DNA from 2 places in the Pseudoalteromonas sp. SG44-5 genome. Region 1 is predicted to be linked to the other one. Evidence: predicted binding sites of a transcription regulator. Region 1 holds the regulator's gene; the other holds the start of a gene.
What was found. The regulator sigma-54, encoded in region 1, starts transcription at its own class of promoters, with help from an activator protein. The targets are predictions, from matches to a motif close to GTTGGCACGNNNNTNGNNT.
Positions count from the first base shown of each region.

Region 1 (5,814 bases):
ATTAAAACAGCCCATAAAATACCGTTTAATGCACCAATGGCGAGCTCTTTTATCATTACAAAACGTTGGTTAGTTTGGTTAATATGGCCCACTGCTATACCACGAATAACCAAGGTTAATGACTGGCTACCGGCCACCCCACCCATTGAGGGGACAATGCCGTTAAGCACGGCTAAAATAGGCAGTATTGCTAAAGTGCCTTCAAAAAAGCTGGCAACAAAAGCAGCTGCCAGAGCCGTTAATAAGTTAACACCTAGCCAAACAGAGCGTTTTTTTGAGCTTTTTAAAACCGGTGCAAAGGTATCTTCTTCATCATCAAGACCCGCTAAACCTAATAAGTGATGCTCTGCGTCTTCACGAATTACATCAACAATGTCATCGATAGTAACACGGCCAAGTAGCTGGGCGTTGTCGTCAACTACTGGGGCTGATATCCAGTTATGACGTTCAAATAACTGCGCCACTTCGCTTTCATCCATCGAAATAGGAATAGACTCACAGTCTTCATCCATTAGGTCGTGAACAATTTTTTCGGGCGAATTGGTTAGTAAGGTACTTAACGATAAAGCGCCTAAAAAACAGTTATGCTTATCGACAACGTAAAGGTCGTCGGTACCCTCAGGGAGTTCGCCGCGCAGACGAATGTAACGCAGTACCACATCTAGGGTTACATCAGGGCGAATGGTTACTGTATCTGTGTTCATCAGCGCGCCAGCAGAGCGTTCCTGATAGGAGAGTGCTTGCGTAGCACGTTCTCTATCTTGAATGTCCATGGCGCTAACCACGTCTTTATAAACCGTGTCAGGCAGGCTTCGCAGTACTTCACCTAAGTCATCGTGGCCCATGTCTTCAGTGGCAGCAGCAATGTGCTTAGGTTCCATTTGGGCAATAATGCCTAAACGTACATCTTCAGAGAGTTCTTCAAGAACATCACCTTGTACATCTGGATCAACTAATTGCCAGAGCAGGCGACGAACTTTATGCGGTGATGATTCTAGTAAAAGTGCGGTATCACAAGGAGCTGTTTTTGCCAGCATGCGCCTAACTTGAACAAACTGACCACTATTGAGTGACTTGGTCACTTGTTGTAATTGTTGTAGTGGGTAGTCTTGTTCGAAAGTTTCGGGCATTGGCGTCCTTAATTTATTTTTATAACGTTAGGGAAGAAGTTAGTCATTAACTTCGTTCAGTTTATCTTACTTTTTTTAGCCAAACTAGCTTAAGGTTTCACTAACCCTATATTTTAGCTCGTTTACTTGGTTTAAATAAAGTGCCTACTATTCTTGTTCGTTAAAGCGCTGCGCTATTAATTGGCCAACGGCATGTAAAGCATGCTCTGCATCGGGTCCTTCGCACACTACTTTTACTTCTTTACCTTGGCTGCTTTCTAGTAACATTAAAGCCAGTACGCTATCGCCAGCGGCTTCTTTTTCATCTTGAAATAAGGTAATAGATGCGTCAAATTGTACCGCTAATTGTGCTAATACGGTAGCAGCTCTAGCATGCAGGCCTAGCTTGTTTTTTATTAAAAATGTATTTTCTAAGCGCATAAGATACTCTACTTAAGCTGAACAGATGATTATTTAAATTGAATTATTTTTCTTGCTCGCGATGGCGAATTTTTACATTAGGGTGAGACATAGCAAAGCTTTCACCAATTGTTTGCGCTAAATAAACTGAGCGGTGCTGACCACCAGTACAACCAATAGCAATGGTTAAATAACTGCGATTATTACGCTCTAGGTGTGGTAACCACGTTTGTACAAAGGTTTGAATTTGCCAAGTGAATTTTTGCACAATACTATGACTAGCTAAATAATCTTTTACTGGTTGATCTAATCCAGTTAAAGGCTTGAGCTCCGGTTCCCAGTGTGGGTTTGGTAAAAAACGCGCATCAAAAACATAATCAGCACCTTTGGGAATACCATGCTTAAAGCCAAACGACTCAAAGGTAATGATAAGCTGTTTGTCTTTTTTACCGAGTATGGTTTCACGCATAGATTCAGCAAGTTGATGCACACTTAAATCGGTTGTATCAATGACATGATCAGCCCGCGTTACGAGTACATCGAGTAATTCTTTTTCTTTTTTTATTGCTAAATCTAGCGGTAGCGAATCAATCGAAAGCGGGTGCAAACGACGTGTTTCTGAATAACGGCGGATTAACGTTTGATCGTCGCTATCTAAATAAAATAACGTTGGTTTAGCAAAGTCGGGCAAGTACTCAAGGATATCGTTAAACTGCTGCTGGTCTTTAGGCAGGTTACGCACGTCTATACTAACGGCTATTTTATCGTAGTTATCAGAGACACTGCGCACTAATGAAGGCAGCAAATTTACCGGAATATTATCTACACAATAGTAACCTAAATCTTCTACAACACGTAAAGCAACTGACTTACCAGAACCTGAACGGCCACTTATAATAATTAATTCCATTTACCACCCCTTTATTAGTAACTAGGATTGATCCAAAATAACTTGGTATAACGCTTCATCAGACTTTGCCGCACGCAATTGCTTACAAAACTCTTTATCGTTTAGTTTATCAGCTATTGTGGCTAGTGTTTTCAAGTGCTGCTGGTTATCGCCATCGGGCACTATAAGCGCAACAAAAATATCAACTGGACGATTATCAATTGCATCAAAATTAATAGCGGTTTCGCTTATTAAAATTAAGGCAAGAGGCTCTTGTGCCCCGCTCATACGGCCATGTGGAATTGCTATTCCTCGGCCAATACCGGTACTACCTAGCTTTTCTCTTGCCAATAAAGCAGTGAGAATATCTTGCTGAGGTAAATACGGCATTTTTTTATGCGCGAGTTCACTGATGAATTCTAAAATTCTTTTTTTACTATTAAAAAGGACCACAGCTTTGCTGCAGTCCTGGCATATAAGTGAGCTTAATTTCATAGTGTTAGTGTCGAGCAAACTTCTCTTTGTGTTTAATTACTTGACGATCGAGTTTGTCAATCAACGAGTCAATGGCAGCGTACATATCTTGGTGTTCGGTCGATGCAAATAGCTCAGCGCCACTTACAAAAATTGTTGCTTCAGCTTTTTGACTTAATTTTTCTACATCGAGAATAACATGCACATTAGTTATGTGATCTGAGTGTCTTTGCAGCTTTGCAAATTTATTATTTACATAGTCTCTTAATGAGTCTGTAATGTCTACATGACGACCAGTTAAGTTTAGTTGCATCAGCATTTTCCTCTTTGTTGTACGTCTTAAATCAAGCTTTTACGTTGATTCGACGGGGGAATAGCCAGAGATTCGCGATATTTTGCAATTGTCCGTCTAGCTACTTTAATTCCTTGCTCAGCCAATATATCTGCAATCTTGCTATCACTCAATGGTTTGGCTAAGTTTTCTGCAGCTATCAACTTTTTAATCAGGGCACGTATGGCAGTTGATGAACATTCGCCACCATTTTCGGTGCTTACATGGCTTGAAAAAAAGTACTTAAGCTCAAAAATGCCACGTGGAGTGTGCATATATTTTTGCGTAGTGACCCGTGAAATAGTCGACTCGTGCATTTCAACTATTTCGGCAACATCGTTTAATACCATAGGTTTCATGGCTTCTGGGCCATGTTCAAAAAACGCTTGTTGCTGCTTAACAATACAATTAGTTACTTTCAGGAGTGTTTCGTTTCTACTTTCTAGGCTTTTAATAAACCATTTAGCTTCTTGTAAGTGCGAGCGAATAAATTGGCTGTCACCGCTGGATTTTACTGTACGAGACATAGCCGCATATTGGCTGTTAACACGTATTTTTGGCATGCTATCAGGGTTTAGCTCTACCACCCAGCGGCCTTTTATTTTTTTAACAGACACGTCAGGTATAACGTATTCAGACTCTTCTCTGACAATAGTATCCGCAGGCTTAGGATTAAGCGTATGAATAAGTGTCATTATTTCTTTAAGCTCTTCTTCTTTGAGCTTAGTTTTTTTCATTAACGTACGATAGTCGCGAGCAGCGAGTAAATCGATATGATCAGTTAACACCATTTTTGTTTCGTTAATATAAGGGGTGTCTTTATCAAATTGATTTAATTGAATGCATAAGCATTCTTGCAAGCTGCGAGCTGCAATACCAACAGGATCAAATAATTGAATGCGCTTTAGCACTGCTTCTATTTCATCTAGTTCTACTTCGTGTTCGTCGTCAGTTTCTTGGTTAAAGCTTGCTAAAAGGTCTTCGCAACTGAGGGTTAAAATACCAGAGTCATCTACGGCTTCAACGATAGCTATGGCAATAGCTTCGTCGGTAGGGCTAAAAGGGGTGAGCTGTAATTGCCACATTAAGTATTCATGCAGGGTTTCGGTTGATGCACCTTGATAAATAGATTCATCTTCAGGCATTGGCCCTGATGAAGAGGCAGGCGCTGCGCTCATATATTCATCCCATGATACATCCATGGCCATGTCGTCGCTTATGGTGTCTTTATTTAGTGCTTCACCGCTATCTTGCTCATACTCGCTTGGGGTGTCGTCAGCAGAGGCGCTAACAGTAATGTCATCTGCTTTTTGCTCGTTTTTACCTGCTGATTCTTCCGTGTAATCTTGTTCATCAACTTCAAGTAATGGGTTGCTATCAAGTGCTTCTTGTATTTCTTGCTGGAGATCCAAGGTACTAAGCTGCAATAAGCGAATAGCCTGTTGCAGTTGCGGAGTCATTGTAAGTTGCTGGCCCATGCGCAGCTGTAATGATTGCCTCATTTATCTCTAACAATCCTTATAAATTGATATGATTAATCTTAGCAGATGCTTATAGTAATAACATAAATATTACAGTTTGAACTGCTCGCCTAAATAAACATCACGTACTGTTTTATCGTTTAATACAAATTCAGGAGTACCAGATGCAATTAGCTCCCCATGAGAAACAATGTAGGCTTTTTCACAAACATCAAGGGTTTCCCTTACATTGTGGTCGGTAATTAGTACGCCAATACCACGATTTTTAAGGTGTTCTATAATTTTTTTAATATCGAGTACTGAAATAGGATCCACGCCAGCAAAGGGCTCATCAAGCAATATAAATTTAGGATCTGCAGCTAAAGCACGTGCTATTTCTACGCGGCGACGTTCACCACCAGATAGCGCCATACCTAAGCTGTCGCGAATATGTTGCAGGCTAAATTCGTCCAATAAACTATTTAGGGTTTCTTCCCTGGCTTGTTTATTTAGTTGCTTACGCGTTTCTAAAATAGCCATTAAATTTTGATACACAGTGAGCTTTCTAAAAATAGAAGATTCTTGTGGTAAATAACCAATACCTAAACGAGCACGGCTGTGCATAGGAAGTAAGGTAATATCGTTATCATCAATTAATATTTTACCTTTGTCGCTAGGTACTAAGCCTACAATCATGTAAAAGGTAGTGGTTTTACCTGCGCCATTTGGGCCAAGTAAACCAACAATGCTGCCAGCTTTTACTTCAAGTCCTACATTTTTAACAACTTCACGGCCTTTATAGCTTTTTGCTAATAGCTCTGCTTTTAATGTACTCATGGCTGACCTTTATTGAGTTTTTGTTCTTTTTTTACGTCTACAGGCACTAAAATAGTGTGTACCCGATCAGTTGAGTTTTCATCTTTTTCAGCACTTATAAGCTGTTGCTCTATATCATAGGTGATGCTTTTAGCCGTAATTTTTTGCCCAGCTTGAGAAATGTTTGCATCTCCTACCAGGGTTAAAAAACGTTTCGCTACATCGTAACGTACTTCGTTAGCGCTGGCGCTCATGACAGTGCCATCTGCTTGCTTTTCTTCAAAATATGCAGGGCTGCCCGTGGCAATTAATAGT
Region 1 covers NZ_JACJES010000006.1:49,643-55,456, forward strand. Annotated here, with positions in the region: gene mgtE (magnesium transporter) at 1-1,130, opposite strand, end outside; gene H5079_RS08835 (HPr family phosphocarrier protein) at 1,278-1,550, opposite strand; gene rapZ (RNase adapter RapZ) at 1,594-2,439, opposite strand; gene ptsN (PTS IIA-like nitrogen regulatory protein PtsN) at 2,461-2,913, opposite strand; gene hpf (ribosome hibernation promoting factor) at 2,918-3,205, opposite strand; gene H5079_RS08855 (RNA polymerase factor sigma-54) at 3,232-4,725, opposite strand; gene lptB (LPS export ABC transporter ATP-binding protein) at 4,795-5,520, opposite strand; gene lptA (lipopolysaccharide transport periplasmic protein LptA) at 5,517-5,814, opposite strand, start outside.

Region 2 (5,814 bases), on a different contig from region 1:
GTGTCTGCTGTTGGTATGGGTATGAAGTCACATTCGGGTGTTGCTAGTTTATTTTTTGATGCATTAGCTGCAGAAAATATTAATGTTATTTTAGTGTCTACATCAGAAATTAAAATATCGGTTTTAATAGATGAAAAATACCTAGAGTTGGCTGTTCGTGCATTACATAAGATATTTTTAACAGAAAATGAATAGATTGATAGGTTTTACTTACTTTTTAGTCTAATTTTCATTAAAATGTTTTAGCGGAATCTTATAATTTTATTGGAACAAGGGAGCAAAAGAATGCTAATACTAACTCGTAGAGTAGGTGAAACCCTAATGATCGGTGACGAAGTAACCGTTACTGTTCTAGGTGTTAAAGGGAATCAAGTTCGAATCGGTGTTAACGCACCAAAAGACGTTTCAGTGCATCGTGAAGAGATTTACATGCGTATTCAAGCTGAAAAGTCTAACCCTGAACCTGGCAATGCTTAATCAGCAATGTATATAACTTAGTTACATACTGAGTTATTGCCAAAAGCCACTCACTGAGTGGCTTTTTTGTGTATAAAATTAAGTGTTTCGGCAGTTAATATGTGCTTGGATATATACTGCATACCTTTTTTGTTTTTTAATAGTATGCCGCGCTCTGTGGTTATAACTTCGTTAATATCTGACCACAGAAGTTGGGTGTTTTTATAAAAGTTACTCGATTTAATCCCTTCTTCGTCAAAGGTAAGGGTGACCTCAGACCCCGAGGCTTTGCTTAGCATTTGTCTAGTAACCCACCAAGGACGGCGATAATAAAAGGCAATACATTCGAGTACCGCAACCATGATCAGAAAAGATCCTAGGTAATGATCGTCTAAACCATAAATTCCAAATAAACCGAGTGCTACTAATAGCGCCAATAAAAAGTATTTTGGTTGCGCGCGCTTGCTATGCGCAACTGATTCGTCAAAGCACTCATAAAAATAAGGCTTATCAAGCGTGTAGGTTGTTGTAAGTGTCATATAGAAGTTCTTAAAACATAGTTATATGCATTTTAACAAGCTAACCAGTAAATGCGCAGTTATATAATAAATAACTGCATAATAGATAAAGATATTGGCGTTTATTATTTATCAGATCCAACCTTTAATTTAGATATTATTTTATTACACACATAAAAAAACGGCTCATTTTAGAGCCGTTTTTTTAATAAATTAGAAGAATTAACAGTTAGTTTCTTCTGCATTTACACCTTCTTTTACTTCTTCACATGCATCTTCAACTTTGTTTTGCACGTCAGTTACTGCTTCGTCAATACGTTCACCAGCATCTTCTGCGTGGTTATCTTCACAGCCCATAATAAATAAACTTGCGAATAGGCCAATTAGTGCTGCTCTTAAAGTTGTCGAATTCATAATGTAATTCCTTGTAAATTTTGATTTAAATGATTTTTAATTAGTTTAAAACTTTAGTTTGTTACCTAGGGCTTTTTGCCACGTAGGGCACCCGATACTAAAGATATAACTAAAAGTATTAAAAATATAAAAAATATAATTTTTGCAATACCCGCTGCGGCGCCTGCTATACCACCAAAACCTAACACTGCAGCAATTAAAGCAATTACTAAAAAAGTGATTGTCCAGCGTAACATTGTATTCTCCTTGGTTTATCAAATTTGCTCAATGGATATGATGCGAGTTACGTGCCATTGTTTTTTTTGCTTTTAAATCAATGGCTTGCTTTTATTTGTGTTATTTCAGCGTGCACTCAATGGTAAGTTTTACGCTTTGCTATGTAATTTATTCATACTGATACAAGTGATTATGGATGTTAGTTTTTTATAAGAGAAGTTAGCGCATATTGATTTTTAGAATTGAGTTTAAGAGCTATTAAATTGCAGTTCGAGACTTACGAGCATAGCGGGCTTAATAACAGCGGCTATTTAAATGGTTGAATAATTAACAAATATATTTGGTAAGACCAATTGCCAGTGGTGAAATTACTTTATGCTAATAGAACTGTTAACGCTTTACTTTAAGTGCATTATTAACGGTTTTTAGGTCGCCTATATAACTTTTATTTATATTCACTATTTTTATTATCTATGTAATAGCGCGTATCTAGTCCTTTTTGTAGTGTTAAGTTAATTAATAGCATGTTAGTTTTGTTTAAATTGGTTTTACCAATTTACAGGCTATAGACAAAACACTGTTTTTTGTTATTATTCGGTGAATAATTATTTACGTAAAATGATTTTTTATTTTGATTTCGGTATAAGTTTTATAGGAGAGGAAAATGGATATCGCTGCTTTACTTACAACAGCAAGCAACTTAATGCTAACCGGTATGGTGGGGGTGTTTGTGTTTCTGTCATTATTAATTACCTGCGTTACGGTTATGTCTAAGCTGGTATCTCGCTTTGCAGAGCCTGAGCTTGCAATGCCTGCCAGAACACCGTCTTTTAAATCACAAGGTGTGCCTAATGAGCACATCGCCGCAATTAGTGCTGCCATTGCTCAGTACAAAACAAACAATAATTAAAGGAGCACTTAAATGGCTAAATTAAAATTAACAGAACTGGTACTACGTGATGCGCATCAATCATTGTTAGCAACTCGTATGCGCCTTGACGATATGCTACCGATTGCAAAAAAGCTTGATGATGCAGGTTATTGGTCTATTGAGTCGTGGGGTGGAGCTACGTTTGATTCGTGTATTCGTTATTTAGGTGAAGATCCTTGGGAGCGTATTCGCGCACTAAAAAAAGCGATGCCAAATACCAAACAGCAAATGCTATTACGCGGTCAAAATTTATTAGGTTACCGCCATTATGCTGACGATGTAGTAGAAAAATTTGTAGAGCGTGCCCATAAAAATGGCGTTGATGTATTTCGTATATTTGATGCAATGAACGATGTACGTAATCTTGAAACGGCAATTAAAGCGGCTATAAAAGTAGGCGCACATGCCCAAGGGACTATTTCTTATACAGTAAGCCCTGTTCATACGCTTGATATGTGGTTAACGCTAGCTAAGCAGTTGGAAGATTTAGGCTGTCATTCAATTTGTATTAAAGATATGGCGGGTTTATTAAAGCCGTACGATGCTGAAAAACTAATTAAAGCACTAAAAGAAACTGTATCTATTCCAATTGCAATGCAGTGCCACGCCACAACAGGTTTAAGTACTGCGACTTATCAAAAAGCGATTGATGCAGGCATTGATATGCTTGATACCGCAATTTCATCTATGAGTATGACTTACGGACACACCGCAACTGAAACTATTGTATCGATAGTTGAAGGGACTGAGCGTGATACTGAGCTTGATTTAAATCACCTTGAAGAAATTGCTGCTTACTTTAGAGATGTACGTAAAAAATACGCGGCATTTGAAGGTAGCTTAAAAGGGGTTGATGGCCGTATTTTACTCGCGCAAGTACCTGGTGGCATGTTAACTAACATGGAAAACCAGCTTAAAGAGCAAGGCGCAGCAGATAAGCTTAATGAAGTTTTACTTGAGATCCCACGTGTACGAGAAGATTTAGGCTTTTTACCGCTTGTTACACCAACGTCGCAAATTGTAGGCACTCAAGCGGTACTTAATGTACTAACGGGTGAGCGCTATAAAACAATTACTAAAGAAACAGCTGGCGTATTAAAAGGTGAATATGGCCTAACACCAGCACCTATGAATAAAGAGCTACAAGAGCGTGTGCTTGATGGAGCAGAGGTAATTACTTGTCGTCCTGCAGATAATATTGCACCTGAGCTTGCAACGCTTGAGGCTGAATTATTAAAAGAAGTACAAGAGCAAGGTTTAACTCTTGCTGATGAGCAAATTGATGACGTACTAACGTATGCATTATTCCCACAGGTTGGTTTGAAGTTTATTAAAAACCGTAACAACCCAGATGCATTTGAGCCAGTTCCTTGTGTTGAAGATAAAAGTAATAAAGCTCCCTCTAAATCAGCTTCAAATAACAACAGCGTTAAAGCTGAGCAATACAGCGTAAAAGTAGACGGTAAGGTTTACGACGTTGTTGTAGCTCAAGGCGGCGAGCTTAAAGAAGTTACATTAAAAGACTCAGAACATATTCCTCAGTCTGCTTCGGTTGCATCAGGCGAAACACTTAACGCCCCTTTAGCCGGTAATATTTTTAAGATAAAGGTAAAAGCAGGGCAAGTTGTGAATGAAGGTGATGTAGTGATTATTATGGAAGCCATGAAAATGGAAACTGAAATACGCGCTACGCACACCGGAACAATTGCTGAAGTGTTAGTTGGTGAAGGCGATGCTGTAACTACCGGCGACGCTATGATTGCATTAGCTTAGGAGTAAATAGAGGATGGATGGTATTTTAAACCTCTGGCATGCCACAGGCATTGCTAACTTTACATTTCCAGCGTTGATTATGATTGCGGTAGGCTGTTTATTATTGTTTTTGGCAATAGCCAAAAAATTTGAGCCCCTATTATTATTACCTATCGGCTTTGGTGCAATATTAACTAATATTCCGGTGGCAGGTTTATCCGACCCCGGCGGCTTACTGCATTATGTGTATTATGTAGGTATTGATACCGGTATTTTTCCACTATTAATATTTATGGGAGTAGGCGCGTTAACTGATTTTAGTGCGCTAATTGCTAACCCTCGTATGTTGCTATTAGGTGCAGCTGCACAGTTTGGTATTTTTGCGACTTTGTTTGGCGCTATTTTACTTAACTATGTACCTGGTTTTGAATTTAGCCTGCAAGATGCGTCGGCTATTGCGATAATTGGTGGAGCTGATGGCCCAACCGCTATATTTTTAGCCTCTAAACTGGCACCCGACTTGTTAGGTGCGATTGCGGTAGCTGCTTATTCGTATATGGCATTAGTGCCAATTATTCAGCCGCCAATTATGCGCGCATTAACCACGGTTGAAGAGCGCCAAATAAAAATGCCAGAGCTGCGTAAAGTATCTAAAAAAGAGAAAATTATTTTTCCGTTAATGGTACTTAGCTTAACAGCAATGTTTTTACCTGCGGCGATACCTCTGGTTGGTATGTTTTGTTTAGGTAACTTAATGCGAGAGTCGGGTGTTGTTGATAGATTAAGTAACAGTGCTCAAAACGAAATCATCAATGTTACAACTATATTTTTAGGTTTAGCTGTAGGCTCAAAGCTTGCTGCAGATAAGTTTTTAACTGTTGAGACGATTGGTATTTTAGTGCTTGGCGCACTGGCTTTTGCTATAGGTACAGCCTCGGGCGTATTTATGGCTAAAGGGTTAAATAAAATATCTAAAACGCCGATTAATCCATTAATTGGTGCTGCGGGAGTATCGGCTGTACCCATGGCGGCGCGCGTAGTAAATAAAGTAGGCCTTGAGAGCAATCCACATAACTTTTTACTTATGCATGCAATGGGGCCAAATGTTGCCGGAGTACTAGGCAGTGCAGTTGCAGCAGGTATTTTATTAGCACTTGTTGGCTAACATCAATTTTAAAATCCAACCGATTAGCGCAGTTTACTGCGCTTTTTTTTATGCTTAATTTATTGACTGTTTTTGTTACAGTAAGCTACTTGTAATTAATTAAGGATAGCCGGCATGCATGACACTCCTTTGGCAAAATATTTACCTAATGTTAGCAAGCTCATATTTGGTTGTATGGGACTTGGGGGAGGCTGGAATAAAGACCCCTTAACTAATACTCATACCCAGCAGGCACATGTTTGTATAGATACAGCAATAGCCGGTGGCATTAATTTTTTTGATCACGCCGATATTTATACATTTGGTAAAGCTGAGCAGGTGTTTGGCCAAGTCCTTAAGCAGCGCCCAGAGCTGAGAGAGCA
Region 2 covers NZ_JACJES010000004.1:183,502-189,315, reverse strand. Annotated here, with positions in the region: gene H5079_RS07545 (aspartate kinase) at 1-195, shown strand, start outside; gene csrA (carbon storage regulator CsrA) at 286-477, shown strand; gene H5079_RS07535 (YcxB family protein) at 528-995, opposite strand; gene H5079_RS07530 (hypothetical protein) at 1,197-1,388, opposite strand; gene H5079_RS07525 (DUF1328 family protein) at 1,454-1,624, opposite strand; gene H5079_RS07520 (OadG family protein) at 2,269-2,514, shown strand; gene oadA (sodium-extruding oxaloacetate decarboxylase subunit alpha) at 2,527-4,308, shown strand; gene H5079_RS07510 (sodium ion-translocating decarboxylase subunit beta) at 4,322-5,452, shown strand; gene H5079_RS07505 (aldo/keto reductase family oxidoreductase) at 5,567-5,814, shown strand, end outside.
Region 2: the regulator sigma-54 is predicted to act here: its motif matches at 1,665-1,683, upstream of H5079_RS07525 (DUF1328 family protein).